DNA from 3 places in the Pseudomonas sp. Sample_16 genome. Region 1 is predicted to be linked to each of the others. Evidence: predicted binding sites of a transcription regulator. Region 1 holds the regulator's gene; each other region holds the start of a gene.
The links. The regulator sigma-54, encoded in region 1, starts transcription at its own class of promoters, with help from an activator protein. The targets are predictions, from matches to a motif close to ANTGGCATNNANNTTGCTNT.
Positions count from the first base shown of each region.

Region 2: a site for sigma-54 is predicted at 9,680-9,699, ahead of flgB (flagellar basal body rod protein FlgB). Genes of this name have one in related genera too.
Region 3: a site for sigma-54 is predicted at 2,478-2,497, ahead of D8U69_RS20515 (flagellar basal body rod protein FlgF). Genes of this name have one in related genera too.

Region 1 is NZ_RCOB01000168.1:113,474-129,316, forward strand. It holds gene D8U69_RS21985 (DUF4198 domain-containing protein) at 1-710, shown strand, start outside; gene hisC (histidinol-phosphate transaminase) at 1,011-2,063, opposite strand; gene hisD (histidinol dehydrogenase) at 2,065-3,390, opposite strand; gene hisG (ATP phosphoribosyltransferase) at 3,516-4,151, opposite strand; gene murA (UDP-N-acetylglucosamine 1-carboxyvinyltransferase) at 4,278-5,543, opposite strand; gene D8U69_RS22010 (BolA family protein) at 5,566-5,805, opposite strand; gene D8U69_RS22015 (STAS domain-containing protein) at 5,920-6,225, opposite strand; gene D8U69_RS22020 (ABC transporter substrate-binding protein) at 6,222-6,875, opposite strand; gene mlaD (outer membrane lipid asymmetry maintenance protein MlaD) at 6,887-7,354, opposite strand; gene mlaE (lipid asymmetry maintenance ABC transporter permease subunit MlaE) at 7,354-8,151, opposite strand; gene D8U69_RS22035 (ATP-binding cassette domain-containing protein) at 8,151-8,960, opposite strand; gene D8U69_RS22040 (KpsF/GutQ family sugar-phosphate isomerase) at 9,236-10,210, shown strand; gene D8U69_RS22045 (HAD family hydrolase) at 10,210-10,734, shown strand; gene lptC (LPS export ABC transporter periplasmic protein LptC) at 10,742-11,314, shown strand; gene lptA (lipopolysaccharide transport periplasmic protein LptA) at 11,301-11,849, shown strand; gene lptB (LPS export ABC transporter ATP-binding protein) at 11,849-12,574, shown strand; gene D8U69_RS22065 (RNA polymerase factor sigma-54) at 12,755-14,248, shown strand; gene raiA (ribosome-associated translation inhibitor RaiA) at 14,323-14,631, shown strand; gene ptsN (PTS IIA-like nitrogen regulatory protein PtsN) at 14,644-15,108, shown strand; gene rapZ (RNase adapter RapZ) at 15,111-15,843, shown strand, end outside.
Region 2 is NZ_RCOB01000023.1:1,309-12,804, reverse strand. It holds gene D8U69_RS03010 (tetratricopeptide repeat-containing response regulator) at 1-1,352, shown strand, start outside; gene D8U69_RS03005 (HAMP domain-containing sensor histidine kinase) at 1,349-2,041, shown strand; gene D8U69_RS03000 (glutamine synthetase family protein) at 2,254-3,495, shown strand; gene D8U69_RS02995 (MFS transporter) at 3,565-4,929, shown strand; gene D8U69_RS02990 (flagellar brake protein) at 4,995-5,741, opposite strand; gene D8U69_RS02985 (flagellar protein FlgN) at 5,833-6,300, opposite strand; gene flgM (flagellar biosynthesis anti-sigma factor FlgM) at 6,350-6,676, opposite strand; gene flgA (flagellar basal body P-ring formation chaperone FlgA) at 6,835-7,596, opposite strand; gene D8U69_RS02970 (chemotaxis protein CheV) at 7,680-8,612, shown strand; gene cheR (protein-glutamate O-methyltransferase CheR) at 8,659-9,486, shown strand; gene flgB (flagellar basal body rod protein FlgB) at 9,742-10,149, shown strand; gene flgC (flagellar basal body rod protein FlgC) at 10,153-10,596, shown strand; gene flgD (flagellar hook assembly protein FlgD) at 10,612-11,334, shown strand; gene flgE (flagellar hook protein FlgE) at 11,366-11,496, shown strand, end outside.
Region 3 is NZ_RCOB01000155.1:60-4,389, forward strand. It holds partial or broken gene D8U69_RS20500 (flagellar basal body P-ring protein FlgI) at 1-60, opposite strand, end outside; gene flgH (flagellar basal body L-ring protein FlgH) at 103-798, opposite strand; gene flgG (flagellar basal-body rod protein FlgG) at 852-1,637, opposite strand; gene D8U69_RS20515 (flagellar basal body rod protein FlgF) at 1,683-2,423, opposite strand; gene D8U69_RS20525 (sigma-54-dependent transcriptional regulator) at 2,856-4,330, opposite strand, start outside.

The DNA.
Region 1 (15,843 bases):
TCAAACCCCTTGTACTGCTTGGCTTGCTGTTTGCCACAGAAGTCTCGGCCCACGGCCTGTGGACCGAACAACGTCGAGGCAACATCGAGGTCATTTACGGTCACGGCGCCGAAGACAATGCTTTCAAGGCACAGAAAATCAGCGGCGCCTGGGCTTATGACGGCCATGGAAAAATGATTCCGGTGACGGTACAGCGGCTGCCCGATCACGCACGCCTGCAACCACTTAAACCACCCGCCGTGATGGCGGTGGCGCTCGACAATGGCATGTGGTCGCAGACCAGCGACAAGAAATGGATCAACGAAGGCCGCAGCAAGGTACCGGGGGCGATCGAGGCGACCCAGACGTTCAAGTACAGCCTGGCGATTTATCAGCCGGGGGCGAAGTTGCCCAAACTTGATCAACTGAAATTGCTGATTCTGCCTGAGGTCGATCCGCTGACTGTAGGACCGGGCGGATCATTGCCGGTGCGAGTATTGCTGGATGGCAAACCGGCGGCGGGCGTGAAGTTGGTGGGGGACTATCGCAACGCACCGAATACCTTGAGCACCGAAACCGATGCACAGGGTCGGGCACAGGTGGTGGTGCGCAATGAAGGCTTGAACGTGATTTCGGCGCAGATGGAAGTGCCGGTAAAAGACAGCCCTGACGTGAACAGTCGCGGGCTGTTCAGCTCGCTGACGTTCCTAGGCGAGCCGCATCACGAGTAACCCATAAAACCTTGTAGGAGCGAAATGCTGTTCACTTAAGGACGAACACTGTACCCGTGGCGAGGGAGCTTGTCGGATCGCCGCACCGTCCCGCTGGGGCGCGAAGCGGCCCTAAAATGGACTGCTGCGCAGCCCAACGGGACGGTGCGGCGATCCGACAAGCTCCCTCGCCACGGGATGCTGACGTTCTCTTAAGTGAAGAGCGAGGCTTGCACGCGAAGGACGATGGCTCGGTATTCGTTTTTTACCGAGTCGTCCTTTTTCGCGGGCAAGCCTCGCTCCTACAGATTCCGGGCCGGTTTAGAGATCGCCTAAACCGTCGATCAGCGCCTGGTTCTGCTCTGGCGTACCGATGCTGATCCGCAGGAACTGCGCAATCCGCTCCTGCTTGAAGTGCCGAACGATCACGCCTTGCTCACGCAACTTCGCCGCAAGCCCTGCCGCATCGTGCTGCGGGTGACGGGCAAAAATGAAGTTGGCCGCCGATGGCAGCACCTCAAAACCCTTCTCCTCCAACTGCGCAACAACCTTCTGGCGATTCTCGATCACCAACCGGCACGTCCTGTCGAAATACTCGCGGTCCTCAAATGCGGCGGCGGCACCGACATTGGCCATGCGATCCAGCGGATAGGAGTTGAAACTGTTCTTGATCCGCTCCAGCGCCTCGATCAGGTCCGGATGGCCGACTGCCAGACCCACCCGCAGTCCCGCCAGGGAACGGGACTTGGACAGGGTCTGGGTCACCAGCAGGTTTGGATAACGGTCCACCAACGCAATCGCGGTATCGCCGCCGAAGTCGATGTACGCTTCGTCTACCACTACCACCGAATCCGGACTCGCCTGGAGAATCTGCTCGACCGCGTCCAGTGCCAGCAGGCAACCGGTCGGCGCGTTCGGGTTGGGGAAGATGATACCGCCGTTCGGTTTGGCATAGTCCGCCGGGTTGATCCGGAACTGTTCGTCCAGCGGTACGGCGTCGAACGTGATGCCGTACAACCCGCAGTAGACCGGGTAAAAGCTGTAGCTGATATCAGGGAACAGCAATGGCTGATCGTGTTGCAGCAGACCGTGGAAGATGTGCGCCAGCACTTCATCGGAACCGTTACCGAGAAACACCTGATTGCTCTGCACGCCGTAGTATTTGGCCACGGCATTCTTCAACAGATCGCTGTTGGGGTCCGGGTACAGGCGCAGGTTGTCGTTCAGCTCAGCCTGCATCGCTGCCAGGGCTTTGGGCGATGGACCGTACGGGTTTTCGTTGGTGTTGAGCTTCACCAGCTTCGCCAGTTTTGGCTGTTCGCCCGGCACGTAAGGCACCAGATTCTTGACGAACGGGCTCCAGAATTTACTCATCTCAGTTCCCCTTCTTGTCGTCAACGATGCGGTATTCGGCGCTACGGGCGTGCGCGGTCAGCGACTCGCCACGAGCCAGCACGGAAGCGGTTTTACCGAGTTCCGAAGCACCCTGTTCTGAGCAGAAGATGATCGACGAACGTTTCTGGAAGTCATACACACCCAGCGGCGACGAGAAGCGCGCAGTACCGGAAGTCGGCAGCACGTGGTTCGGGCCGGCGCAGTAATCGCCCAGCGCTTCGGACGTGTGACGGCCCATGAAAATCGCCCCGGCGTGACGAATCTGCGGCAACCAGGCTTGTGGATCGGCAACCGACAGCTCCAGGTGCTCCGGCGCGATACGGTTGGCCACTTCCATGGCTTGTTCCATGTCGCGCACCTTGATCAACGCACCACGGCCATTGATCGAGGTTTCGATGATCGTGGCGCGTTCCATGGTCGGCATCAGCTTGGCGATGCTGGCCGCGACCTTGTCGAGGAATTCGGCGTCCGGGCTGACCAGAATCGCCTGGGCGTCTTCGTCGTGCTCGGCCTGGGAGAACAGGTCCATGGCGATCCAGTCCGGATCGGTCTGACCGTCGCACACCACAAGAATTTCCGACGGACCGGCGATCATGTCGATACCGACCTGGCCGAACACGTGGCGCTTGGCGGTGGCGACGTAGATGTTGCCCGGGCCGACCACCTTGTCGACCTTCGGCACGCTTTCGGTGCCGTAGGCCAATGCCGCAACGGCTTGCGCACCGCCGATGGTGAAGACCCGGTCGACCCCGGCGATGCAGGCAGCGGCCAGCACCAGTTCGTTGATCTCACCACGCGGGGTTGGCACCACCATGACCACTTCGGTCACGCCGGCAACCTTGGCCGGAATGGCGTTCATCAGCACCGACGATGGGTAAGAAGCCTTGCCGCCCGGCACGTAGAGGCCAGCGCGATCCAGCGGCGTGACTTTCTGGCCCAGCACCGTGCCGTCGGCCTCGGTATAGCTCCAGGAGTCCTGTTTCTGCTTTTCGTGGTAGCTGCGCACACGGGCGGCAGCGACTTCGAGTGCTTCGCGCTGCGCCACGGAGATGCGGGTCAATGCCAGCTCCAGGCGCTCACGCGGCAGGATCAAGTCGGCCATGGACTGAACGTCCAAACCGTCGAACTGGCGGGTAAAGTCCACCAGCGCCGCGTCACCGCGCTCGCGCACAGCCTTGATGATGTCCAGCACTCGCTGATTGACCGAGTCGTCAGACACACTTTCCCAGCTCAGCAGATGATCCAGATGATGCGCGAAATCCGGGTCAGCAGCGTTGAGTCGGCGAATTGCAGTCGGTGCGGTCATAGCGAGAGCCTCATAGGAATGGCAAAAAACTCAGGCGCCCGAAGCTAACATTCGATCCGCTTGGGCACCTGAGAATTCTGGCTATGAGGCGGATAGACGGCGCGACTCAGCGTCGCGCAGGTGAATCAGCCGCGGTGTCGAGACTCCACTGCCTTGCGCAGGGTGTCGATCAACGCCTGGATACGGGCGTGCTGCATTTTCATCGAAGCTTTGTTGACGATCAGACGGGAGCTGATGGCCGCAATGAAATCCTGTGGCTCCAGGCCATTGGCCCGCAGCGTGTTGCCGGTGTCGACCACGTCGATGATCTTGTCGGCAAGACCGATCAGCGGTGCCAGTTCCATCGAACCGTACAGCTTGATGATGTCGACCTGGCGCCCCTGTTCGGCGTAGTAACGCTTGGCAACGTTAACGAACTTGGTGGCGATGCGCAGGCGGCCCTTGGGCTCGACCGCGCCGACCTTGCCAGCCGTCATCAACTTGCATTGGGCGATTTGCAGGTCCAGTGGCTCGTACAAGCCCTGGCCGCCGTATTCCATCAGCACGTCTTTACCGGCGACACCGAGGTCGGCGGCACCATGCTCGACATAGGTCGGCACGTCGGTGGCACGCACGATCAGCAGGCGTACATCTTCCTGGGTCGTGGGAATGATCAGCTTGCGGCTCTTGTCCGGATTCTCGGTCGGCACGATGCCCGCTTCAGCGAGAAGCGGCAGGGTGTCGTCAAGGATGCGGCCCTTGGACAGTGCGATGGTCAACATGGGAAACGTCAGTCCTTATCAAGGTACTCATGCCCGGTCGCAAACGGCGCCGGACACACATCGAGCCGGAAACCGGCTCGACTTCAACAATTCAACGGGCATGTCCTTATGCCCCTGCAGCAGGAACTAGCCCGGAACGCGACGGATCTTGGCGCCCAGCATCTGCAGTTTCTCTTCGATGCACTCGTAACCACGGTCGATGTGGTAGATGCGATCGATGAGGGTGTCGCCTTCGGCAATCAGTGCCGAGATCACCAGGCTGGCCGAAGCGCGCAGGTCGGTAGCCATGACTGGCGCGCCCTTGAGCTTTTCGGTACCGGTGACGATGGCGGTGTTGCCTTCGACCTGGATCTTGGCGCCCATGCGGTGCAGTTCGTAAACGTGCATGAAGCGGTTTTCGAAGATCGTCTCGATCACAGCACCGGTGCCTTCGGCAATGGCATTGAGGGAGATGAATTGTGCTTGCATGTCGGTCGGGAACGCCGGGTACGGAGCGGTCCGCACGTTGACGGCTTTTGGCCGCTTGCCGTGCATGTTCAGCTCGATCCAGTCTTCGCCGCAGGTGATTTCGGCACCCGCTTCGCGCAGTTTTTCCAGCACGGCTTCAAGGATGGTCGGATCAGTGTCCTTGACCTTCACGCGCCCGCCGGTCACGGCAGCAGCAACCAGGTAAGTACCGGTTTCGATACGGTCCGGCATCACCTTGTAAGTGGTGGTGTGCAGACGCTCGACGCCATCGATGGTGATGGTATCGGTACCGGCGCCGGAAACCTTGGCACCCATGGCATTCAGGAAGTTTGCCAGGTCGACGACTTCAGGCTCGCGCGCGGCGTTGGCCAGAACGCTGCGGCCCTTGGCCAGGGCGGCGGCCATCATGATGTTCTCGGTACCGGTCACGCTGACGGTATCGAAGAAGAAGTGCGCACCGCGCAGGCCGCCTTCAGGCGCCTTGGCCTTGATGTAGCCGCCTTCGACGTCGATGATCGCGCCCATGGCTTCAAGACCACGGATGTGCAGGTCAACCGGACGCGAGCCAATGGCGCAACCGCCAGGCAGGGCAACTTCGGCTTCGCCGAAACGGGCAACCATCGGTCCCAGTACCAGAATCGACGCACGCATGGTTTTAACCAGTTCGTACGGAGCGATCAGGGTCTTGATGGTGCGAGGGTCGATCTCGACTGCCAGCTTCTCGTCGATCACCGGCTCAATGCCCATGCGACCGAACAGCTCGATCATGGTGGTGATGTCGTGCAGGTGCGGCAGGTTGGCAACGGTGACCGGGCCATCGCACAGCAGCGTGGCAGCCAGGATCGGCAGGGCAGAGTTCTTTGCCCCGGAGATGCGGATTTCGCCGTCAAGACGAGCACCGCCAGTAATAATCAATTTATCCATAAGAATCTCGACGCCCTTGGGCTCAGGTGCGCTCGGCCCAGGCCGCGCTGCTGAAAAATTTCATAGTGACCGCATGGATGCTGCCATCGGTGATCCATGGGTTCAAATGGGCATAGATCTGCTGCTGACGCTTCACCGGGCTCAACGCCGCCAGTTCATCGCTAATCACGTTCAGCTGGAAATTGCAGCCTTCGCCCTCGACTTCAACCTTTGTTCCGGGCAGCTTTCCTTCAAGGAAGCTCTTCACTTCTACGGCCTGCATGCTCAACCTCAATCGGCGCCCTGTGCGCGCGGGTCGGACATCATACAAAAAAGCCCCGCGCCTGCGAACCCCGCGGAGCAGGACTCTGACGGGGGGCTTCTTTATAGATGCGGGTTAGGGATGCGCCAACAGCTCGGTCAGCTCGCTGACCTGAGCGATTTCACGCATGTCTTCCGGCATTGCGCGGATGCTCAGCGCCTTGCCGGCAGCCTGTGCGTCGCGCATGAAACACAGCAGCAACGACAAACCGACGCTGCTGGATTTTTCTACCGCCGAACAATCGACCACCACTGTCGCCGCCTTGCTGGCCTTGATCAGCGCCTGCCCCTGCTGACGCAAGGCCGGGCCGGTGCGGTAGTCCAGCACGCCGCTGAGCCGCAGCTCGCCGGCTTCGTCCATCCGGACTGCCGACTCACTCATTGAGTTTGCTTCTCGGACGATTGTTCGGCAGTTTCCTTGGCCTTGGCGACCTCCCCGGCCCAACCATTGATGGTCTTGTCCAGATCGTTGCCATTGCGCTGCATTGCATCGGCGAACTGATCGCGGAACAGCTTGCCGATGTTGATGCCGTTGATGATGACGTTACGCAGTTTCCATTCGCCATTGATTTTTTCGAGGGTGTAGGACACTGGGTAGATCGCACCGCTGCTGCCCTTGACCGTCATGCCGACACTGGTGCGGTCCCCGGACTCCTCCTTGGGAGCGTCAACGGTGATGCCCTGGTTGTTGTACTCCAGCAAGGCGTTGCCATAGAACTGGAACAGACCTTTCTTGAAGTTCTCTTCGAAGGTCTTCATCTGTGCAGGCGTGGCTTTGCGCGAGTACTTGACCGTCATGATGCTTTTGGAGATGCCCTCGGCATCGACAACAGGCCCGACAATCGTGTTCAGCGCGTTATAGAAGTCTTGCGGATCTTGCTTGTATTTCTCTTTGTTGGCGGCCAGGTCGGCCAGCATCCGATTGGTGGTGTCCTGGACAAGGTCATGCGCGGAAGGGGCCGCCACGGCGTTAGCCATCAACGGCACGGCCGCGAGCAATATCAACAGGCCACGTCGCAAGGTAGAGATCATTTACAAATTCCTCATTTGGGGTCTTTGCTAACGGTATTGAGCAGGAACTTACCGATCAGGTCCTCGAGCACCAGCGACGACTGCGTGTCATGGATGGTCCCGCCATCCTTGAGCAACGCTTCTTCCCCGCCCACGCTGATACCGATGTACTTCTCGCCCAACAGGCCAGCGGTCAGGATAGATGCAGTGGAATCAGCCGGCAGATTATCTACACGCTTTTCCAGCTGCATGGTCACCCGACCGGTGAAACTGTCGCGGTCCAGATCGATCGCTGTGACCTTGCCGATAGTGACACCGGCCATGGTCACTTTAGCTCTGACCGTCAAACCGGCGATATTGTCGAAATACGCATAAAGTTTATAGGTATCGGTGCTCGGGCTCGGGGACAGGCCACTGACCCGCAATGCCAGCAGCAACAAAGCCAGGATGCCAGCCAGCAAGAAAAGGCCGACACCGATTTCCAGGGTGCGGTTTTGCATCAGAAATCTCCAAACATCAAGGCGGTCAGAATAAAGTCCAGACCGAGGACTGCCAACGAGGCATAGACCACGGTCTTGGTAGTGGCACGACTGATCCCCTCGGAAGTGGGCTCGCAGTCATAGCCTTGGAATACGGCGATCCAGGTCACGACGAAGGCAAATACGATGCTTTTGATGATGCCGTTGAGCACATCGTCAGTGAAGGTCACACTGTTCTGCATGTTCGACCAGTAGGAGCCCTCGTAGACACCCAGCCAGTCGACAGCCACCCACGAACCACCCCAGATGCCCACCACGCTGAAAATCATCGCCAGCACCGGCAGGGAAATGAAGCCGGCCCACAGGCGCGGGGCAATGATGTACTTGAGCGGGTCGACACCGATCATTTCCAGGCTGGAAAGCTGTTCGGTGGATTTCATGTTGCCGATCTCGGCTGTCAGCGCCGATCCGGCTCGCCCGGCAAACAGCAACGCGGTCACGACCGGCCCCAGCTCACGCAAAAGCGTCAGCGCGACCATCTGCCCTACCGCCTGTTCCGAGCCGTAGCTGGACAGAATGTTGAAGCCTTGCAGCGCCAGCACCATACCGATGAACACCCCGGAGACCACAATGATCACCAGGGACATCACGCCTACCGAATGCAGTTGCTTGACCAGCAGACCGAAACCGCCGCCGATACCGCCGCGACCCAGCAGTGCGTGAAACAGAAACAGCGTCGAGCGCCCGAACACCGCCAGCACATCGATGCCGGCATGGCCGAACCGGCGCACTCGTTCTAAAAGTGAAATCTTGCGCATCAACGCTTCCCCAGAAGATCTGCGCGGTAATCCGTCGCTGGAAAGTGGTACGCGACCGGACCATCGGGTTCACCGGTCATGAATTGACGGATGCGCGGGTCGTCCGAGTTCATCAGTTCGTCCGGCGTGCCCTGCCCCAGCACCTGCCCGTCGCCCACTACATAGATGTAGTCGGCAATGCTCGCGGTTTCGGCCAGGTCGTGGGAAACCACGATACTGGTGATGCCCAAGGCATCATTGAGCAAGCGGATCAGGCGCACCAATACGCCCATGGCGATCGGGTCCTGGCCAACGAAGGGCTCGTCATACATGAGAATCTGGGGATCGAGCGCAATGGCCCGCGCCAGCGCGACACGACGCTTCATGCCGCCGGACAGTTCGTCGGGCATCAGGTCGATGGCACCGCGCAAACCTACGGCCTGCAATTTGAGCAGGACGATATCCCGGATCATTTCTTCCGGCAGCTCGGTGTGAACGCGCAGTGGAAAAGCCACGTTCTCGAATACATCGAGATCGGTAAACAGTGCGCCACTCTGGAACAGCACGCCCATGTGCTTGCGGGCATCGAACAGATCGCTGCGCGACAGCGTCGGCAGGTTCTGCCCATTGACCCAGACTTCGCCGCTATTGGGCCGCAATTGTGCGCCCATCAACCGCAACAGCGTAGTCTTGCCACACCCGGAAGGTCCCATGATGCCGGTGACCTTGCCGCGGGGAATACGGATATCGACGTTATTGAAAATGCTGCGCGCACCGCGCTTGAAGGTCAGTCCCTTCAGCTCGACCGCGTAGGCGTTATCGGCACTCATCTAAACTCCTTGCGATGCAGCCTCTCACTCGGACGCCTGACTTTCTGACGAAAGCACATGCCTCTCGGGCGGGCCGAACTGGCGGCGAACTATATCACTGCAATGGTCACGCGCCCAAGGCCAAAGCCGGGCCATATTCGGTCACATGCCCGCCATGACGCGTCATTTAGAGGGATTGAGTAACAAGGAATGACAATGCGCGACGAACTTGCGTGAGGGTTTCGATCATAACCGCTATAATCGCCGCCTTTTCATCAGGCTAAACGATTTCTGACATGAGCCAATCCAGCGACCTGATTCAATCCGCCCAACGCACCATTCGCCTCGAAGTGGAAGCCGTACAAGGCTTGCTGCCACAAATCGATGCGGATTTCGTACGCGCCTGCGAGATGATTCTGGCCAGCAAAGGCCGCGTAGTCGTGGTCGGCATGGGCAAGTCGGGGCACATCGGCAACAAGATCGCCGCCACCCTGGCCAGCACCGGCACCACGGCATTTTTTGTCCACCCCGCCGAAGCCAGCCATGGCGACATGGGCATGATCACCCGGGACGACATCATTCTCGCGCTGTCGAACTCCGGCTCGACCAATGAAATCGTCACCCTGCTGCCACTGATCAAGCGCCTGGGCATCCAGCTGATCAGCATGACCGGCAACCCTGACTCGCCGCTGGCCAAGGCCGCCGAGGTGAACCTGAATGTTCACGTCGAGCACGAAGCCTGCCCGCTGAACCTGGCGCCGACTTCATCGACGACCGCCGCACTGGTCATGGGCGATGCCCTGGCCGTTGCCTTGCTTGAAGCCCGCGGCTTTACCGCTGAAGATTTCGCGTTCTCGCACCCGGGCGGCGCCCTGGGCCGACGCCTGCTGCTGAAAGTGGACAACGTCATGCACGCCGGTCAGGAGCTCCCACAGGTCCAGCGCGGCACCCTGCTCAAGGATGCATTGATGGAAATGACCCGCAAGGGTCTGGGCATGACGGTGATCCTTGAAACCAATGGCAAACTGGCCGGGATCTTTACCGACGGTGATTTGCGCCGCACCCTGGACCGCAGCATCGACATCCATAGCGTCACGATCGATCAGGTCATGACCGCCCACGGCAAGACTGCCCGCGCCGAAATGCTCGCCGCCGAGGCCCTGAAAATCATGGAAGACCACAAGATCAACGCACTGGTCGTGGTTGACGACGAAGACCGTCCGGTCGGCGCCTTGAACATGCACGACTTGCTGCGCGCGGGGGTAATGTAATGAGTACCGACCTGTTGCAACGCGGCCAGGCAATCAAACTGGCGGTTTTCGACGTCGACGGCGTTCTCACCGACGGTCGCCTGTATTTCCTTGAAGATGGCAGTGAATTCAAGACATTCAATACGCTCGACGGGCAAGGCATCAAAATGCTGATGAACGCCGGCGTACAGACCGCCATCATCAGCGGCCGCAAGACCCCGGTGGTCGAACGTCGGGCAAAAAACCTCGGCATTCCTCATCTGTTCCAGGGGCGCGAAGACAAACTGGTGGTTCTCGACGGTCTTCTTGAGCAATTAGGCTTAAGCTATGAACAGGTCGCCTACCTCGGTGACGACCTGCCGGACCTGCCGGTGATTCGCCGCGTCGGTTTGGGCATGGCTGTGGCCAATGCCGCCAGCTTCGTGCGCGAGCACGCCCACGGCGTCACGATGGCCCGCGGTGGAGAAGGTGCCGCCCGTGAATTCTGCGAACTGATCCTGCGCGCCCAGGGCCGCCTCGATGCGGCCAACGCCGCGTACCTGTGAGCCAAACATGCTGAGCAAAAAAATACGCAACATACTGCTGTTCGGCTGCATCACGGCGATTTTCGCCGCGGTCGGCTATTGGAACATCAGCCCGGAACGCTTCCTCGACAAGCCGGTCGTGCAGGTCGATAACAGCGCAATTGATTACTACGCCATCAATGCCCATAGCGTGCAGTTCCTGCCCGATGGCAAGTTGCAGTATGAAATGACTTCGGACAAGGTCGAGCACCTGAAAGCGACTGAAGTAACGCTACTGACCAATCCGGACCTGAACATGTTCCGCGGCACGCAGTTTCCGTGGCATGTCCAGAGCGATAAGGGTGAAGTCAATCCAGACGGCACCGAGGTCGAACTGATCGACTCGGTACGCATCACCCGTTTCGATGAGAAAAACCGCAGAACCCTGATCACCACCACTCGTATGACGGTGTTCCCGCAGCAGCAATATGCGCAGACCGAGCAACCCGTTAGAATCGACGGCGCTGGCGGTGTATCGACTGGCAAGGGAATGAAAGCGTATTTGAAAGAAAGCAGGATACACCTGCTATCGAACGTAAGAGGACAGTATGAGGCTCGTTAAAACCCTCCCTATTTTGCTCAGTCTGAGCGCTGCACTGGGAAGCGTGAGCGCCTGGGCTCTGCCGGACGATCAACAGCAGCCTATTCGCATCCAGGCCGACGACGCCCAACTGGACGACAAGAACGGTATTGCCACCTACACGGGCGATGTCATCATCACCCAGGGTTCGATGAAGGTCACCGGCAACAAAGTGACCATGACCCGCGCTCCGAATGGCGACATCGACGTGGTGACATCGGTGGGCAACCTGGCCTACTTCGAGCAACTGCAGACCGCGGGCGACACCAAACCCGTGCAGGGCTACGGCGTAACCATCCAGTACCACGCCTCGCAAAATCGCGTGGTCCTGATCGACCGCGCCAAAGTCATCGACAAGGACAACAACGTCACCCAGGGCGAGAAAATCGTCTACGACACCCAGAAGAAACTGGCCAGCGCCGGTCGCGCCACGGGTAGCAAGGTGACCGAGTCGCGTCCGCGCGTCGACATGGTGATCCAGCCGAAAAAGAAAACCGACGAGCAAAAGGCCCAGTAATGGCAACTCTGAAAGCTCAGCATCTGGCCAAGAGCTACAAGAGCCGCCAGGTCGTGCGTGACGTCAGCCTGTCCATCGACAGCGGTCAGATCGTCGGCCTGCTTGGCCCCAACGGCGCCGGCAAGACCACCTGCTTCTACATGATCGTCGGCCTGGTACAGGCCGATCAGGGTCGCGTACTGATCGACGACCTGGACGTCAGCCACCAGCCGATGCATGGTCGTGCCAAGGCGGGTATCGGCTATCTGCCGCAGGAAGCGTCGATCTTCCGCAAACTCTCGGTCGCCGATAACATCATGGCGATTCTCGAGACCCGCAAGGAACTCGACAAGGCTGGCCGACGCAAGGAACTGGAAAGCCTGCTGCAGGAATTCCACATCAGCCACATCCGCGACAACCTCGGCATGAGCCTGTCCGGTGGTGAGCGTCGTCGCGTGGAAATCGCCCGGGCATTGGCCACCAACCCGAAATTCATTCTCCTCGACGAACCTTTCGCCGGCGTGGACCCGATTTCGGTAGGCGATATCAAGCAGATCATTCATCACCTCAAGGCCAAGGGCATTGGCGTGCTGATCACCGACCACAACGTCCGTGAAACACTGGATATCTGTGAAACCGCCTACATCGTCAACGATGGCCAACTGATCGCCGAAGGTGACTCCGACACCATCCTGGCCAACGATCTGGTCAAGGAAGTGTATCTGGGCCACGAGTTCCGCCTGTAAGCACTGAAGCTCATGGCGGTACAGTTCGCGACAAACAGTAAAAATCAACCAGTTTTTATTGTTACAGCGGTCTAGGCAAACACTTCAGTTTCAGGCATATAATTTGCTTATGTTTGGCGCTTCGGCGCCCTGTAGTGGATGGCGCATGTGCGCCGGCGAATAAGGTGTTAAGCCCCTGCCATGAAACCATCGCTAGTCTTGAGAATGGGCCAGCAGCTGACGATGACACCGCAGCTGCAACAGGCCATCCGCCTGCTCCAATTGTCGACCCTGGACCTGCAACAGGAAATCCAGGAGGCCCTGGAGTCCAATCCGATGCTCGAACGCCAGGAAGATGGTGAGGATTTCGACAATTCCGACCCTCTGGCCGACAACGTCGAACAGAAGCCCAACACCGAGATTCAGGAACCCTCGTATCAGGAAAGCGCCCCGACGGTGGACAACCTCGAGGAAGGCGACTGGAACGAGCGCATCCCCAACGAGCTGCCGGTCGACACCGCTTGGGAAGATGTCTACCAGACCAGCGCCAGCAGCCTGCCGAGCAACGATGACGACGAGTGGGATTTCACCACCCGCACCTCGGCCGGCGAGAGTCTGCAAAGCCATCTGTTGTGGCAACTGAACCTGGCGCCGATGTCCGACACCGATCGCCTGATTGCCGTGACCTTGATCGATTGCATCAACAATCAGGGCTATCTGGACGAGACGCTCGAGGAAATCCTGGAAGCGTTCGATCCGGAACTGGATATCGAGCTGGACGAAATCGAAGCCGTCCTGCACCGCATCCAGCAATTCGAGCCGGCCGGTATCGGCGCGCGCAACCTTGGCGAATGCCTGTTGCTGCAACTGCGCCAGTTGCCCGCCAAGACTCCGTGGCTGGCCGAAGCCAAGCGTCTGGTCACAGACTACATCGACCTGCTCGGCAGCCGTGACTACAGCCAGCTGATGCGCCGCATGAAGCTCAAGGAAGATGAGCTGCGCCAGGTGATCGAACTGGTCCAGAGCCTCAACCCGCGTCCGGGCTCGCAAATCGAGTCCACCGAGGCCGAGTATGTCGTCCCCGACGTCATCGTGCGCAAGGACAATGAGCGCTGGCTGGTAGAGCTCAATCAGGAGTCGGTACCACGGCTGCGGGTCAACGCCCAGTACGCCGGTTTTGTGCGCCGCGCCGACACCAGCGCCGACAACACCTTCATGCGCAATCAGTTGCAGGAGGCTCGCTGGTTCATCAAGAGCCTGCAAAGCCGCAACGAAACCCTGATGAAAGTTGCCACCCAGATCGTCGAGCATCAGCGCGGCTTTCTGGAGTACGGCGACGAAGCCATGAAACCGCTGGTGTTGCATGACATCGCCGAAGCGGTCGGCATGCACGAATCGACGATCTCCCGGGTGACCACGCAAAAATTCATGCATACCCCCCGGGGCATTTATGAGCTGAAATACTTTTTTTCCAGCCACGTCAGCACCTCCGAAGGCGGCGAATGCTCGTCTACGGCGATCCGCGCGATCATCAAAAAACTGGTTGCCGCGGAAAATCAGAAAAAGCCGTTGAGTGACAGCAAGATCGCTGGTTTACTGGAGGCACAAGGCATTCAGGTGGCTCGCCGCACCGTCGCCAAGTACCGCGAATCCCTCGGGATCGCGCCTTCGAGCGAACGCAAGCGGTTGATGTAGAGCCACGCCACAGCGTTCCAGTGGCAGATCATCGGGTCTGCCGCTTTATGCACTGGCAACGAAGGAGAAGCTGTATGCAAGTCAACATCAGTGGACACCAACTGGAAGTGACCGAACCTCTTCGCACCTACATCGGCGAAAAACTCGAACGACTGGAGCGACATTTCGACAAGATCACCAACGTGCAGGTCACGATGACAGTCGAAAAGCTTAAGCAGAAAATCGAAGCCACGTTGCATATTCCCGGCAATGAAGTGGTCGCCAACGCGGAGCATACCGATATGTACGCGGCGATCGACGCATTGACCGACAAGCTGGATAAACAACTCAAAAAGCATAAGGAAAAGACCCAGAGCCTCCTCCAGGGCGCGACCGGTCGTTAACACTCCCTACCCATGATCCGACTTGAAAGCATCCTGACCCCCGGCCGTTCCCTGGTGAACGTGCCGGGCGGCAGTAAAAAGAAAGCCCTCGAGCAAATTGCCAACCTCATCCATCGCGAAGTGCCGGATCTGGCCATGCAGGATGTCTTCGAGAGCCTGGTCGCCCGTGAAAAACTCGGTTCAACCGGTTTTGGCAACGGTATCGCCATCCCCCACTGTCGCCTCAAGGGCTGTCATTCACCCATCAGTGCCTTGATGCACCTTGATGCCCCTATCGATTTCGATGCCATCGACGGCGCACCGGTTGACCTGCTGTTCGTTCTGCTGGTCCCGGAAGCCGCTACCGATGCGCACCTGGAACTTTTACGCCAGATCGCCAGCATGCTCGACCGCAAGGAAGTGCGTGAAAAACTGCGCAGCGCGCCGAGCAATGAAGCCTTGTATCAGGTAGTCCTGGACGAGCAAAACGGTCATTAATCATGCGCTTGATCATCGTCAGCGGACGCTCCGGCTCAGGTAAAAGTACTGCCCTCGATGTGCTTGAGGACAATGGCTATTACTGCATCGACAACCTGCCTGCCGGGTTGCTGCCCGAGTTGGCCGAGCGCGCATTGATCCATACCGAACTGGTGCAACCACTGGTTGCCGTATCCATCGACGCGCGTAACTTGCCGAGTCACCTGTCGCGGTTCCCCGAACTGCTCGAAGAAGTCCGCAGCCGGCATATCCAGTGCGATGTCCTGTACCTGGATGCCGACGAAGAAACCTTGCTCAAACGCTTTTCCGAAACCCGTCGTCGCCACCCATTGAGCAGCGCCAATCGCTCGTTGGCCGAGGCCATCAGTGATGAAACCAGCCTGCTCGGGCCAATTGCCGACCTTGCCGATCTCAAGGTAAATACCACCAACCTGAACCTGTATCAGCTGCGCGATACGATCAAGCTGCGCCTGCTGAACCAGCCGGAACCCGGCACGGCATTCCTGGTGGAATCTTTCGGCTTCAAGCGCGGCATGCCGGTGGACGCCGATCTGGTGTTCGATGTGCGCTGCCTGCCCAACCCCTACTGGAAGCCGGAGCTGCGCGCGCAGTCCGGCCTTGATCAACCTGTGATCGAGTACCTGGCGGCGCAACCGGATGTCGAGGAGATGTTCCAGGACATTTCCACATACTTGCTCAAATGGCTACCGCGCTTTGCGGCCAGTAACCGCGCTT
Region 2 (11,496 bases), on a different contig from region 1:
GCGTGTTCGTCATGGTCACCGCCGAGACCAGTCAGGCCATGGTACTCAGCGCGTTGGAACACGAACCCGATGCTTACCTGACCAAGCCCTTCAACCGTTCCGGCCTGGCCCAACGCCTGGAGCGCCTTGAGCAGCGCAAGACGTTACTCAAGCCCATTCTTCAGGCGCTCGACCGTGGTAAACCGGTTGAAGTGCTTAACGCTTGCATCGCCCTGTGCAAGCAGGACATTCGCTATTCGCCGTTATGTCTGCGTTACCGCGCCGATGCGCTGCGTGACCTCAATCAGAATGAGGCGCTGGAGCGGCTCTACGACAGCATCATCGCGGACCGACCTTTGCCTTGGGCGTTCGCCGGGCTTGGCAAGTTGCTGTTCAAGCGTGGTCAGGTAGCACAGGCCAAAGGTGTCTACGAAAAAGCATTGAAAGTGTTTCCGATGATGCCGGCACTTTATGATGGCATGGCCGATGTATTGGTCGCCGAAGGCGACACCAGGGCTGCCCAGAAAGTACTGGAAGAAGCCATCCGCCTCTCGCCTTTGGCCGTCCGCCGCCAAGCGCAGTTAGGCAAGCTGGCCATGACCAACGAAGATTTTGATACGGCCTCCAAAGCCTATCGCCAGGCTGTTGCTCAGGGTGCGCAGTCCCGCTTCAAGGATGCGGAAAGTAACCTCGGGCTGGCCCATGCCTTGATCAGCAAAGGTAGCGAAAAAGGTCTGGATACTCGTACCCGACTGGAAATCAACACAACGCTAAGTGCCGTGGCCAAGGAGAACCCGTCCGACCCAGGCCTGCAAATCCGTGCACGGCTGATGAAGGCGACCAGTCTGTTACTCAATGATGCCGAAACCGCGGAAAAGCTCACGGAGCAGGCGATGATGCGCCTTGATGGCATGGAGCAATTCATGAGTGCCGAGGCGGCGTTGCTGGTTGCCAAGCAATTGCAAATGCTCGGTCAAGCCAGCGCAGGGGCGTCGATGTTGAAAAACTGCGCAGAGATCTACGGTGACGACCCGACGGTCATGAAGGGCATCGCCAAGCTGACCGATGACCCGACAATTCTCAATTCCGGTAACGCGGCTGCCGACCTTAATCGCCAGGGCGTACGCGTGTACAAGACTGGCAATCTGGTGGAAGCCCGTGAGGTGTTTCGTAAGGCCCTGGCGCTGCAGCCGAAGAACATCAGTATCGCGCTGAACCTGGCACAGGCGCTGCTGCATGGCACTGATACCGCTGTGGCGTCGGCCGAACTCGAAGAATGTCGCACTTGCCTGAAGATGGTTGGATTGATGCCCGACTCCGACGCTCGTTATCCGCGATATCAGAAGCTCAAAAGCAAGGCGTTTGGCGAATGAACGACAACTCGCAATCCCTCGATTTCTCTACCGTGATCGCGTCCACCGTGCACGACATGAAAAACTCGTTGGCCATGTTGATGCAGGCCCACAGTCAATGGCTGGCGGGATTGCCAGAGCCGACGCGGCATACACCGGAACAAGGGGTGATCGAGTTCGAGTTCGCTCACCTCAACGGTATGCTCGTGCAACTGCTGGGCTTGTACAAGCTGGGCGTCAACCAGATGCCATTGCAACCGGCCTACCACGAACTGGATGACTTCATCGAAGCGCAGCTGGCGTGTCATCAGGATGTGTTCGTCAGTCGTGGTATCGCCGCGACGTTTGAAGTCGATCCCCTGAGCCCATTGGGTTTCTTCGACCGTGAATTGATCGCTTCAGTACTGGCCAATGCGATCAACAATGCCATTCGTTATGCGCGTCATGCGGTTCTGGTCAGTGTCAGCGACGAGGCGGGGCAACTGGTACTGACGGTCAACGACGATGGTGACGGTTATCCTGAAGAGATGATTGAACGTCAGGCGGATTACGTACAGGGCATCAATCAGAGCAGTGGCAGTACGGGCCTTGGATTGTATTTCGCCGGCCGGATTGCGGCTTTGCATCAGCGCAATGGTGTCGGCGGGCGTACCGAAATCGGCAACGGCGGCCCATTGGGTGGCGGTGTGTTCAGTATTTATTTGCCCTGATTTTTTCTGCCGCAAAGCTTTTTGTTGGGCGTTGCTTGATATTCCGAACACGTGAAGCCTATTTTGTACGGGTCGCCGTTCGCGGCTCGCACAATAACAAGGATTGCGTCATGACAACCGATGGCCTGGCCTCACTCGCGCAGCGATTGACGGGCATTGACGAGATTGAATGTGTTACGCCGGATCTGAATGGCGTACCGCGGGGCAAAGTGATGACCGCGGACGGTTTCCTCGAGGGGCGGCGTCTGCAGTTGGCGCGGGGCGTACTGTTGCAATGCATCATGGGCGGATATCCGCCAGCACGATTTTATGGCAGCGATGACGGTGACCTTGCGCTCGTTCCAGATGCGAGGCAGATCCACCGTTTACCCTGGAGCAAGCAGCCGCGTGCGTTGGCCATCTGTGATGCGGATGAGCTGACCGGGGAAAGCTCCAACCTGTCGACTCGCGGTCAACTCAAGGCTGTTATCGCGCGTTACTCCGAGCTTGGCCTGGCGCCGGTGGTGGCGACCGAACTCGAATTCTTTGTCTTCGCCCCCAACCCCGACCCTGGGCAGCCGTTCCAACCGCCGGTGGGCCTGGATGGTCGTCGCGAAGACGGTCATTCGGCATTCAGTGTGAGTTCCAACAGCGGCTTGCGGCCGTTTTTCAACGAGGTGTATGAGTGCATGGCGGCGCTGGGGTTGCCGCGCGATACGTTCATGCATGAGATGGGTGTCAGCCAGTTCGAGATCAACCTGCTGCACGGTGATCCGCTGTTGTTGGCGGACCAGACTTTCCTGTTCAAGCATCTGCTCAAGGAAGTTGCGCTCAAGCACCATCTGACGGTGGTCTGCATGGCCAAACCTCTGGCGCATACCCCTGGCAGTTCGATGCATATTCACCAGAGCATTGTCGAAATCGACACCGGGCGGAACGTGTTCAGTGATGACGCCGGGCAACCGACGGCGATCTTCCGGCAATTCATTGCCGGGCAACAAGCGGGCATGGCGGATTTCACAGCGTTGTTTGCACCGAACGTCAACTCGTACCAGCGCTTGTGCCATCCTTTTGCATCGCCGAACAATGCTTGCTGGTCCCATGACAACCGGGCAGCGGGTTTGCGCATTCCGGCCAGTTCACCTGCTGCTCGTCGGGTTGAAAACCGCTTGCCCGGAGCTGACGCCAACCCTTATCTGGCGATTGCCGCCAGCCTTGCAGCGGGCTTGCATGGCATTGAACACAAACTCGAGCCGAGCGAGCCGATCCAGGGTGAATTCGAAGTACCGGATAATCTTTCATTGCCGTGTACCTTGCATGCAGCTCTCGAACGTCTGAAGCGTAGTCACTTGGCGAAGGAACTGTTCGGCAAGGAGTTCATCGAAGGCTACATCGCTTCGAAGACCATGGAGTTGACCAGCTTCTTTGATGAAATTACTCCCTGGGAGCGCCGTGTGCTGGCCGCCCAGGCCTGACGTATCGCTGCTGCCGGGCTGTCGTTCTGACCGCCCGGTATTTACTGCAAGGAGCCGCTCGGAACGCCGATGCGCCAAATCTGGAAATCCTTTCGAGCGCTGTATTTCGCCTCGCTGATGATGTTGATCGGCTCAGGCCTGTTGAGTACTTACCTGGCATTGCGCCTGGCTGCCGATCATGTCGACAGCCTTTGGGTCGGTGCGCTGATGGCTGCCAACTATTTCGGCCTGGTGCTGGGCGGCAAGATCGGCCATCGGCTGATTGCCCGGGTCGGACATATTCGAGCCTATTCAGCCTGTGCCGGGATCGTCGGTGCGGCGGTGCTGGGCCATGGTCTGGTCAACTGGCTGCCTGCGTGGCTGTTCCTGCGGGTGATCGTCGGCCTGGGCATGATGTGTCAGTACATGGTGATTGAAAGCTGGCTCAACGAGCAGGCCGAAGCCAAGCAGCGCGGGCTGGTGTTCAGCGGCTACATGATCGCCTCTTACCTTGGGTTGGTGCTCGGTCAGCTGATTCTGGTCATGCACCCGGGGCTCGGGCTTGAGCTGCTGATGCTGGTAGCGTTGTGCTTCACATTGTGTCTTGTGCCGGTGGCTCTGACGCGACGCATTCACCCTGCGCCTTTGCATCCTGCACCGATGGAACCCCGGTTCTTTATCAAACGCGTGCCGCAATCCTTGAGTACGGTACTGGGGGCGGGCTTGATCGTAGGTTCGTTCTACGGTCTGGCCCCGTTGTATGCCTCGCAGCAAGGGTTGTCCACCGAGCAGGTGGGTCTGTTCATGGGTAGCTGCATTTTTGCCGGGTTGTTGGTGCAATGGCCGTTGGGCTGGTTATCCGATCGCTATGACCGGGCGCTGTTGATCCGCAGTTTCGCGTTTTGTCTGGCACTGGCTGCTCTGCCACTGGCGATTTTGCCGCAGGTACCGCTGGAGATTCTGTTTGTCGCCGGTTTTGTCTGTTCGCTGGTGCAGTTCTGCTTGTACCCATTGGCAGTCGCGTTCTCCAATGACCACGTCGAAGGTGATCGCCGGGTGTCCCTGACGGCGATGTTGCTCGTGACCTACGGTGTTGGCGCGAGTATCGGACCCCTGGTTGCAGGCGTGCTGATGAAGCTGTTCGGCAGCCAAATGCTTTATGCATTTTTCAGTTTCTTTGCGCTGGTGCTGGTGTGGCGTATTCGTCCGAAAGCGGTCACCAATTTGCATCAAGTGGAAGATGCGCCGCTGCATCACGTGGCAATGCCGGACAACATGACAAGTTCACCGCTGGTGGCCTGCCTCGATCCGCGTGTTGATGAGCAAGTCGTGCAGGATCAAATGCAGAATCCGATTCCGTCCGAGCCGACGACCGAATCGGTGACACCGGCCGATGCCCCGCCAGAAGATCCGGATGAGGGCAGGGAACAGAGTTTCACTGAAGCCAGGCCTTAACATTCAGCCAAAAAAAACGGGCAGTCACCGCAAGGGGCTGCCCGTTTTTTTATGGGTGTGTCCTGTCAGAAATCGTCTTTGTCGAAGCGCCGTGCTTCGCGTTGCAGCTGATAGACAAAGCGCTCGACTTGCCGTTGCACCAGCCCGCTCATGTTATGGAAGCGTACGCCGGCGAAGGTCGTGGAGATTCTTTCTTCGAAGTGCAGGTAGCGCAGTTCGACCGGCGCAGTCATCTTGCCGAAGGGCAGGGCAGCCGAGAAGCGGTCATAGACCTGGCCCAGTTGCAGGCTCTCTGTGATGTCTCCGTCAAAGCGCAGCTTGCAGCCGGTGGCGGAAATGTCCAGCAGCTTGCCGTTGATGGCCGCCTTGAGTTTTTCACCGTCCAGGTCGACGTTGACCAGTTGTGCCAGCTTCAATGCCGCGCGAAAGGCATTGCGACGCTGGTGGTAGACCACTTCATCAGGCAGAGTGCCGCGGTAGCAACGACCGCCACCGGATTCGTCGATGGTCAGCGGGCCATTGCTTTCCCAGGCGATGCGCACGCCGTCGTGAAAGCCTTCAACCTTGAAGGGTTCGCCAGCCAGCAGAAAGCGTTCGCCGTCACGGGGAATCATTTCGTCCAGGGCAATCATGTTGCTTTCACGGTCGATGTCCACCAGATAGCTCTGGAAGCGCTGGCTGCGCTCATGGAACGTGATGATCAGCGGGTCATGACTTTCTTGCAGTTGGCGCAGGTTGCCGGAGATTTCCAGGGGCGTGCTGAGCACCTTGGGTGGCTGCGGAGCATCTTCCGCATTTAAGGCATTGGACACGGTTAATCAATCTCCAGACAAATTTTGACTACGGCTAGCCAGCATTTTGCCAGCATGTTTCGCGTCTTGATAGAGCGCGCTCATCGACAGGTCAAGCCTGACTGAGCGGACGCGGTTTCACAAGCTTGGAAAATGTTCCGCTGGCATCGTAGAGCGCTGGAGGTTCGCCGCCGGTAAGGATTTTCAGCTGGGTGGCCGTGGCAACCTGCTGGACGACGATCGACTGACCGTTGTTGGCATTGGCGGCCTGGCATTGGGATAGAAGATCGGTGAGGACATCGCTTTGAGAAAGCAATGCTTCGCCAACGCTGGACTGGCTGGCCAATTGCTCAAGGCCGCTACGGTTGGTTGGCAAATTGAGACTGGCGAGAATTTCGCTGCGCTTGCGGCCATGCTGTTCCAGCAGAATGATCAATGCCTGCTTCTGCGCCAGGATGCCTTCAAGCAGGACCATGTCGCGACCATGCAAGGCAAGGGATTCAGTGCGCAGTAACTCCAGCAATTGTTGCGCTGGAGCAAAATCGTCGGTGATCAGTTGCAGTAAATTAGTGTCGTGCATGGCTGGCCTTGGGTTTTAAGCGTCCAAAAGCCTCGCGCCGGCCCGTGGCCTAGCGCTGGGCTTCGAAGTTGAGCAGTTTGCTGGCTACACGGTTGCTGTCGACTTTGTAGCTGCCATCGGCAATCGCTGCTTTCAACTCGGCCACCCGGGCTTTGTCGACAGCGGGCTGATCGCGCAGCGTATCAGTGACCTTTTGCAACTGTTGAGCCTCATTGCTGAGATGTACCGATTCCCCGCTCGTGACGGTGCTGGCCTGTTCGGCCGGGGTATTCAGCGGCGCGGATTTGCCGGCATCGGCGGTTTCCTTGGCAACGCTGGTACGTGTACTGCCCGTGAGTGACGAGGAGCTGTTCAAACGGCTGAAATCGATGACCATGATAAAAAACCTCTGGGAATTTGGACGCTTGCCATGTTTTCGGCCATACCCCGAAAAACTTTAGGCTCATTTGAAAAATGAGCTTGCGCGCGCCAGCGCTTGCCCCGCACAGGACACAGTTTAGGGAACGGCCCCGCTTAGCGCCACAGGCAGACCGCCTACATGGACACCTCGACCTGCCCCGGCGCGATGACTTGCGCCTTGATCACTCGATTGGAATTGAGGTTCTTCACCCTGATTTGTTCGCTCAAGCCACCGTTGGCCAGTGCTTCACCGGGCATGCGCACGCTGAGCGTACCACTGCGGGCGGTAATCACCACCTGATCGCCTTTGCGAATGACTTCTGCCTGTTCGATGTGCACGAGGCTGATGACCTGGTCATTGACCATTGGTCGGGTCAGTCTCTGCCCGATGGCCTGATCCACGGAGGTCAAATAGCCCTGGGTGAGCAGGCTGACATCGCGCTCTCGCAGCGTGATGTCAGCGGGTTCGACAATACCGGCGCGGCGCAGGGGCCGAGTGGTTGTCACAACGTCGCGAAACAGGCGGACTTGAGCGGGTACGAACACTGTCCACGGGGATGAACCCTCGCAGCGAACCTTTACCGTTACCCGACCCAACGGCTTGGCCGGACTCTCCAGCGTGGCTGTCAATTCCTTGTCACACATCGGCATGCGCAGGCGTGGGTCGAGTTGGTTGACCTGGATCTCGTAGCGACCTTCGGTTTGACTGGTTGCCAGATAGTCCTCTACGGTGAACTCAAGAAAGCCCTGAGTGACGCCGATAAGCATGTCAGGCAAGGTAACTGCGTCAGCAAGGGCAGGGCTGCCAGCGTGGCACAGGCAAGCAGCCGCCAACACACCGAGCCATTGGCGGAGCGGTGTGGTCAGGCGTCGGAAAAATGTCGGTTCTGTGTTCATGGAAAGATAAAAAGCAAGCGCCGTGCCGTTTAGAGATGAATGTGCGTCGCAACAACACTTAGCGTTGGTGTAGGAGTCTGGGCATGGCTGGTGTAATGGATTCGGTGAACCAGCGCACGCAACTGGTGGGGCAGAATCGCCTTGAGCTGTTGTTGTTCCGTCTCGACGGCCAGCAGCTTTACGGGATCAACGTGTTCAAGGTTCGGGAGGTGCTGCAATGCCCCCAACTGACGCTGATGCCTAAATCCAGTCCTGTCGTGTGCGGTGTGGCAAATATTCGGGGGGCGACCATTCCGATCCTCGATCTGGCAATGGCGACCGGCTCCGGTGCTTTGAAGGACAAGAACAATCCCTTCGTGATCATCACGGAGTACAACACCAAGACCCAGGGCTTCCTGGTGCGATCGGTGGAACGCATCGTCAACATGAACTGGGAGGAGATTCATCCGCCACCCAAGGGAACGGGGCGCGATCACTACCTGACAGCCGTGACGCGGGTCGACAATCAGTTGGTGGAAATCATCGACGTCGAAAAAGTGCTGGCGGAAGTGGCACCGACACCGGAAGCGATTTCGGTCGGCGTGGTGGATGTGGAGACCCAGCACAAGGCGCTTTCATTGCGCGTGCTGACGGTCGATGACTCGTCGGTGGCACGCAAGCAGGTGACGCGTTGCCTGCAGACGGTGGGCGTGGAAGTGGTGGCGTTGAACGACGGTCGGCAAGCGCTTGATTACCTGCGCAAGCTGGCCGACGAGGGGAAGAAGCCGGAAGAAGAGTTCCTGATGATGATTTCCGACATCGAGATGCCGGAGATGGACGGGTACACGCTGACGGCCGAGATACGCAACGACCCTCGCATGCAAAAGCTTCATATCATCCTGCATACTTCGTTGTCGGGTGTGTTCAATCAGGCGATGGTCAAGAAAGTCGGTGCCGATGACTTTCTGGCCAAGTTCCGTCCTGATGACCTGGCATCCCGGGTAGTTGACCGGATCAAAGCAGCAGACATTAGCTAGGGGCGTTCGGCCCCCGGCAGTCAACACGATTTAAGAGGCGGCAGCATTGTCTACGGGTAATTTGGATTTCGAACAGTTCCGGGTATTCCTGGAAAAAGCCTGTGGCATTTTGCTCGGTGAAAACAAGCAGTACCTGGTCTCGAGCCGTCTCAACAAACTGATGGAGCAGCAGGGCATCAAGTCGTTGGGTGAGCTTGTTCAGCGCATGCAGACCCAGCCGCGCAGCGGTTTGCGCGAACAGGTTGTGGACGCCATGACCACCAACGAAACCCTGTGGTTTCGTGACACCTATCCGTTTGAGGTGTTGAAGAACAAGGTGCTGCCCGAGGCGATCAAGGCCAGTCCGGGCCAGCGTCTGCGGATCTGGTCGGCAGCCTGTTCGTCGGGGCAGGAACCGTATTCGCTGTCGATGTCCATCGACGAGTTCGAGCGGGTCAATATGGGCCAATTGAGGATGGGCGTGCAGATTGTTGCTACCGATCTGTCCGGCACCATGCTCAACAACTGCAAGACCGGCGAGTACGACAGCCTGGCCATTGGTCGCGGTCTCTCACCTGAGCGGCTGCAGCGATACTTCGACCCGAAAGGGCCGGGACGCTGGGTGATCAAGGCGCCGATCAAGAGCCGGGTTGAATTTCGCTCGTTCAACCTGCTGGACAGCTACGCAAGCCTGGGCAAGTTCGACATCGTGTTTTGCCGCAACGTGTTGATCTACTTCTCTGCTGAAGTGAAGAAGGACATCCTGTTGCGCATTCACAGTACGTTGAAGCCGGGCGGCTATCTGTTCCTCGGCGCTTCCGAGGCGCTGAACGGATTGCCGGATCATTACCAGATGGTCCAGTGCAGCCCGGGGATCATTTACCAGGCGAAATGATGCGAAGCAGCAGACTTAAAAACGGGAGTCCTCAGGGGCTCCCTTTTTTATGCCTGCCGTTTTCCATTACCCAGGGAGCGTGTTGCGTGGTGCAAGCGGCAGAAAAGCGGCATTCAGCGGAAACCGGTTGCCGCTTTTCTGGCATTGCCGCTTTGCCACTGCGCGCAAAGCCCCGGTTTACGGGCTTTTTTGAATTGGCATGACGCTTGCTATGTCCATCCTACGAAAAATCAGGTCACCCGAAGGTTTCCCGACATGAGCATCAGCTTCGATAAAGCGCTCGGCATTCATGAAAAGGCTTTGGGCTTCCGCGCGCAGCGTGCCGAAGTCCTGGCCAACAACATCGCCAACGCCGACACCCCGAACTACAAGGCGCGGGATCTGGAATTCTCGAAAGTGCTCGAGGCTCAGAACGATAAAGCCAAGAACGGCACATTCGCCTTGAACATGACCAACAGCCGACACATCGAAGCCGAAGGCCTGGGCAATGGCGACGAGTCGCTGATGTACCGCACGCCGATGCAACCTTCGATCGACCAGAACACCGTGGACGCCCAACTGGAACAGTCGAACTACGCGGAAAACTCCGTCAACTTCCAGGCCAGCTTCACCCTGCTCAACAGCAAATTCAAAGGGCTGGTGTCAGCCCTGCGCGGAGAATAAGCCATGTCTCTATCCAGTGTTTTCAACATTGCCGGTAGCGGCATGAGTGCCCAGACCACTCGCTTGAACACCGTCGCTTCGAACATCGCCAACGCCGAAACGGTTTCATCGAGCATCGACCAGACCTACCGTGCGCGTCATCCGGTGTTCGCCACCATGTTCCAGGGCGGCCAGAGCGGCGGCAGCGATTCGCTGTTCCAGAACCAGGACGCCGCGGGTCAAGGCGTTCAGGTGCTGGGCGTGGTCGAAGACCAGAGCAACCTCGAGGCGCGCTACGAGCCGAATCATCCGGCCGCCGACGCCAAGGGTTACGTCTACTACCCGAACGTCAACGTGGTGGAAGAAATGGCCGACATGATTTCCGCTAGCCGTTCGTTCCAGACCAACGCTGAAATGATGAACACCGCCAAAACCATGATGCAGAAAGTCCTGACCCTCGGTCAGTGATAAGGGGCGACTCAGATGAGTGTTTCCGATTCCACCGGTGGTTTGTCACTCAACGACATCCTGGCCAACTCCTCGATCAAGACCAACAAGGACACTGATGCCCTGGCGTCGGCGGCCAATAGTGCCACCGGTAAAAAGGCCCTGGGCAAGGATGCGTTCCTGCAACTGCTGGTGACTCAGCTGAAAAACCAGAACCCGCTGGAGCCGCAGGGCAATGGCGAGTTCGTTGCACAACTGGCGCAGTTCAGCAGCCTGGAAGGCATCACCACACTCAACGATACCGTGAGCGGCATTGCCGGCACTTTCGGTTCGTCCCAGGCATTGCAGGCGTCCTCCCTGGTCGGCCGTTCGGTCATCGCGCCGGGCGACAAGGCGGTGGTCGACACCACCAAAGGCATGACCGGTTCGGTCGTCCTGCCGCAGTCGGTGGCGCAAGCCGAGGTGAAGGTTACCGACAAGGACGGCAAAGTCATTCGCACCATTACCTTGGCTGACCAGAACGCGGGCAATGCCAGCTTCACCTGGGATGGCAAGGATGATGCCGGCAACGTGGCGCCAGCGGGTACCTACACCTTCGGTGCGACAACCACCATCGATGATCAGAGCGTTGCGCTGATCACCAACCTGCCGGCGACCGTCAACAGCGTGACCATCAGCCAGACCGGCGGTGAGTTGATGCTCAATCTGGCCGGGCTGGGCAGTGTCGCCCTGTCCAAAGTGCAAACCATTGGTATATAGAGCCGACTAACCCGGCACAAAGGAGTGGAACATGTCTTTTAACATCGGCCTTAGCGGTCTCTATGCCGCCAACAAACAACTGGACGTGACCGGCAACAACATCGCCAACGTTGCCACCGTCGGCTTCAAATCGTCCCGTGCGGAATTCGAAGATGTGTACTC
Region 3 (4,330 bases), on a different contig from region 1:
GGAAATACTGGCGATGTCCTTCAGCCGCTCGGCTTGAGCGTTGAAGGCCGCGGATAGCATCAGTGCGGCAACGATGAGACTTCTGAAATTCAACGTAGCCACCTAGAAAGGGAACAGCGGGCTGAGGAAGAAACGGTCGAACCAGCCTGGCTGACTCGCATCGGCAAACGAACCGGTGCCCGAATAAGTGATGCGCGCATCGGCGACACGGGTCGACGATACGGTGTTATCGGTGGAGATATCGTCGGCACGAACCAATCCGGCAATCCGTACCAGCTCATCACCGGTGTTCAGCGTCATCCACTTCTCGCCGCGCACGGCAATGATGCCGTTGGGCAGCACGTCGGCCACGGTCACGGTGATCGAACCGGTCAGGGTGTTGCCCTGCGCCGCCTTGCTGTCACCCTTGGTCGCGCGGTCGCCTTCATAGCTGGCGTCCAGGCTCAAGTCGCCACTGCCGAACGGGTTGTTGGTGTTGGGGGTGGAACCGAACAGCGAGCTCAGGCCGATGCTGGCCTTGCTGTTCTTGCCGATTTGCGAGTTGGCGTTTTTGCTGGCCTGGGTCTTCTCGTTCAGGGTGATGGTGATGATGTCACCAACCCGGAACGCCTTGCGGTCGCTATAGAGGTTCTGCTCGAAACCGGCCTGATAGATCGAACCGTTGTTCGCGGCAGCCGGCAATGGCGTGCGCGGCAACACCGGAGCGTAGTAAGGATCATTGGGCTTGGGTGTCGGACCGACACAGCCGGCGAGCACGGTGATCCCACTCAATGCCAGAACAGAAACGAAGCGATTCATGACCCTTACCTCACGGTGTTGCAGGCGGCCGCATGACCGCCTCATAGACTTGATTACAGATTCTGCGTTACGAACGAGAGCATCTGATCGGCGGTGGAGATCACCTTGGAGTTCATCTCGTAGGCACGCTGAGTGGTGATCATGTTGACCATCTCTTCAACGGTGCTGACGTTGGACGTTTCCAGGGTGTTCTGCAGCGTGGTACCGAAACCGTTCAGGCCCGGTGTGCCGATTTGCGGCGCGCCGCTGGCAGCGGTTTCCAGGAACAGGTTGTTACCCACCGCTTGCAGGCCGGCCGGGTTGATGAAGTCGGCGGTTTGCAGGTTGCCGATCACCTGGGAAGCCGGGTTGCCGGCCACGGTGATGGACACGGTGCCGTCCTTGCCGACGGTGAAGGTCTGGGCATCGTTCGGGATGACAATCGCCGGTTCCAGGGCGAAGCCACTGGCGTTGACGATCTGGCCGTTGGAGTCCAGGTGGAAAGTACCGTCGCGGGTGTAGGACGTGGTGCCGTCCGGCTGCAGGATCTGGAAGAAACCGCGGCCGTCGATGGCCATGTCCAGTGGCTGCTCGGTGGTTTGCAGGCTGCCGGCGTTGAAGTTTTTCTGGGTGCCGACAATGCGCACACCGGTACCCAGTTGCAGGCCCGACGGCAGTTCGCTGTCCTGGGTCGACTGGGCGCCTGGCTGACGCTTGATCTGGTAGAGCAAGTCCTGGAACTCGGCGCGGTCACGTTTGAAACCCGTGGTCGACACGTTCGCCAGGTTGTTGGAAATGGTGGTCAGGTTGGTGTCCTGGGCGGACAGACCGGTTTTGGCAACCCATAGAGCCGGAAGCATTCGATTCTCCTCGTGCGCCTGTTTTACGGCGCGACGTTCTGGTAATTAGCTGATCTGCAAGACCCGAGCCATGGCCTGGTCGTCTTCTTTGGCGGTGTTCATCATCTTGATGTGCAGTTCGAACTGCTTCGACAAGGCCAGCACCGAGGTCATCTCGTCCACGGCGTTGACGTTGCTCGACTCAAGGAAACCGGACACCAGCTTGACGTTGGCATCGGCTTGCGCCGGCTGACCGTCTCTGGTGTGGATCGAACCGTCCAGGCCCTTGGTCATGTTCTTGATGTCCGGATTGACCAGCTTGATGCGATCGACTTCGGCCATCACGCGAGGACCTTCACCCATCGCACGAATGCTGATGGTGCCGTCTTCGCCCACTTCGATCTGCTGCTCGGGCGGCACGGCAATCGGTCCGCCGTTGCCGATCACCGGCATGCCGTTGCCGGCGCGCAAGACGCCAAGTGCATCGACTACCAGGCTACCGGTGCGCACGTAGCTTTCGCCGCCATCGGGATTCTGCACCGCCAGCCAGCCGTTGCCCTGCACGGCGACATCGAGGTCGCGGCCGGTTTCTACCAGCGAGCCGGGAGAAAAGTCGGTGGCCGGGCGTTCGGACATGGCAAACGCACGCGCCGGAAAGCTGTCGCCGAACACCGGCATCGAACGCGCCTGCTCCAGGTCTTTCTGGAAGCCGTTGGTGGAGATGTTCGCGAGGTTGTTGGCATGAGCCTTCTGCGCCAGTGCATTCTGGCTGGCGCCGGTCATTGCCACATAAAGGTACTTGTCCACAATCTTTCCTCTGCCTGCCGGACGTTTGCCGCCCACTGCTGTACTGACGTGGCATAAGCAATTTGCAGACCAACTTGTTTTTGGCGGCGCGAGGCCCGGTAAACAAAGGACTTGAGGGGATTCGGAGGGAGATGGGGGATTTGTACAGAGACGAAAAACCGGCGGTGTCATGCCGCTTCACGGCAACCTTCAGCTTCCGCCACCTGCTCGTACCCACGCTCTGCGTGGGAACGCCTCAATGGACGCTCTGCGTCTGCTCTTGGGACGCGGAGCGTCCCGGGCTGCATTCCCACGCAGAGCGTGGGAACGATCAATCAATGACAGTACTGCGGCCGCTTCGCACCCGAACGGGAGCAAGCTCCCTCGCCACAGGGGCCTGACTTAGGGTCTGATTTATGGGCCTGATTTAGAGGCCTGGCTCATGGGACTGACTCAGGTGCCAGGCTCCTTGCCCACCTCATAATCGCGTAACTTGTTGGCGATGGTGGTGTGCGAAACCCCCAGCCGCTTGCCAAGTTGCCGACTGCTCGGATGTTCGGAGTACAACCGCTCCAGCACCGCTTTTTCGAAGCGCCCGACAATTTCGTCCAGCCCGCCTTCGAGCGAAAAATCGCCAAGCGGCTGACGCACGCCGTAGTCCGGCAACCGAATGTGCTCGGCTTTGACCGTACCGCCGTCGCACAGGGAAACCGCCTGGAACAATACGTTTTCAAGTTGCCGGACGTTGCCCGGCCAGTGGTAATGACTGAGCCTGTCCATGGCCGCTGGCGCCAGTTTCGGCAGCGGGCAACCGATCTGCCGACTCGCCTGATCGAGGAAGTGCTCCACCAGCGGCGTCAGACCGTCGAGGCATTCGCGCAGGGGCGGAATGTGCAGCGACAACACGTTCAAGCGATGATAGAGGTCCTGGCGAAACTCGCCCCGCGCGCACAGTTCGGAGAGATCGACCTGGGTGGCGCAGATCACCCGTACATCCAGATAAACCTCTTCATCACTGCCTACGCGGCGGAAGCAGCCATCCTGCAGAAAGCGCAGCAATTTCACCTGCAGGCGCGGGCTCATTTCCCCGACCCCATCGAGAAACAGCGTACCGCCCGCCGTCAGTTCCAACAGCCCGAGCTTGCCCTCGGCACGCGCACCTTCGAAGGCACCCGGGCCGTAGCCGAACAATTCCGTCTCGGCCATGGACTCCGGCAGACCGGCGCAATTGAGCGCCATCAACGGCGATTGCCCGCGCGGGCTAGCCAAATGACAAGCGCGCGCCAACAGCTCCTTGCCGGTTCCGGTTTCGCCTTCGATCAATAGCGGCGCATCAAGGGGTGCCATGCGCCGCGCTTCGCGCACCACCGCGGCCATGACTTTCGAGCTTTGAAAGATGCTGTCGAAACCACGCAGCTCCTGCTTGCGCACGTTATAGATGCGTTCGCCCACCCGGTCGGCGCGGTGCAGCGTCAATACGGCACCGGCCATGGCTTCGCTGTCGTCATGCTCTGATTGCAGCGGCGCGATGTCGGCCAGGAACACGTCGCCCTTGACCTTGACCCGCAGCCCATTGATTCGCGACTTGTTGGCGCGCACCAGTTCCGGCAAATCGAAGTCCTCGGCATATCGAGACAGCGGAATCCCCGGCACTTCATCGACTCGAACACCAAGCAACTGCGCCGCCGCACGATTGGCCGCGACGATCGAGCCGCCCATGTCGATCGACAGCACTGGAAACTCCAGCGCACCAAGCAGCGCATTGAGCTCCATGTGCCGACGTTCGCTAGGCATCAGGCCTACACGCTTGACGCCAAACACCCCGCCAATCGCTTCGAATTTCGGACGCAAAGCCTGGAACTGAATGTTGATCAGGTTCGGACAGTGCAAGTAGATCGCGTTGCCATGCTCACCACCCACTTCACCGC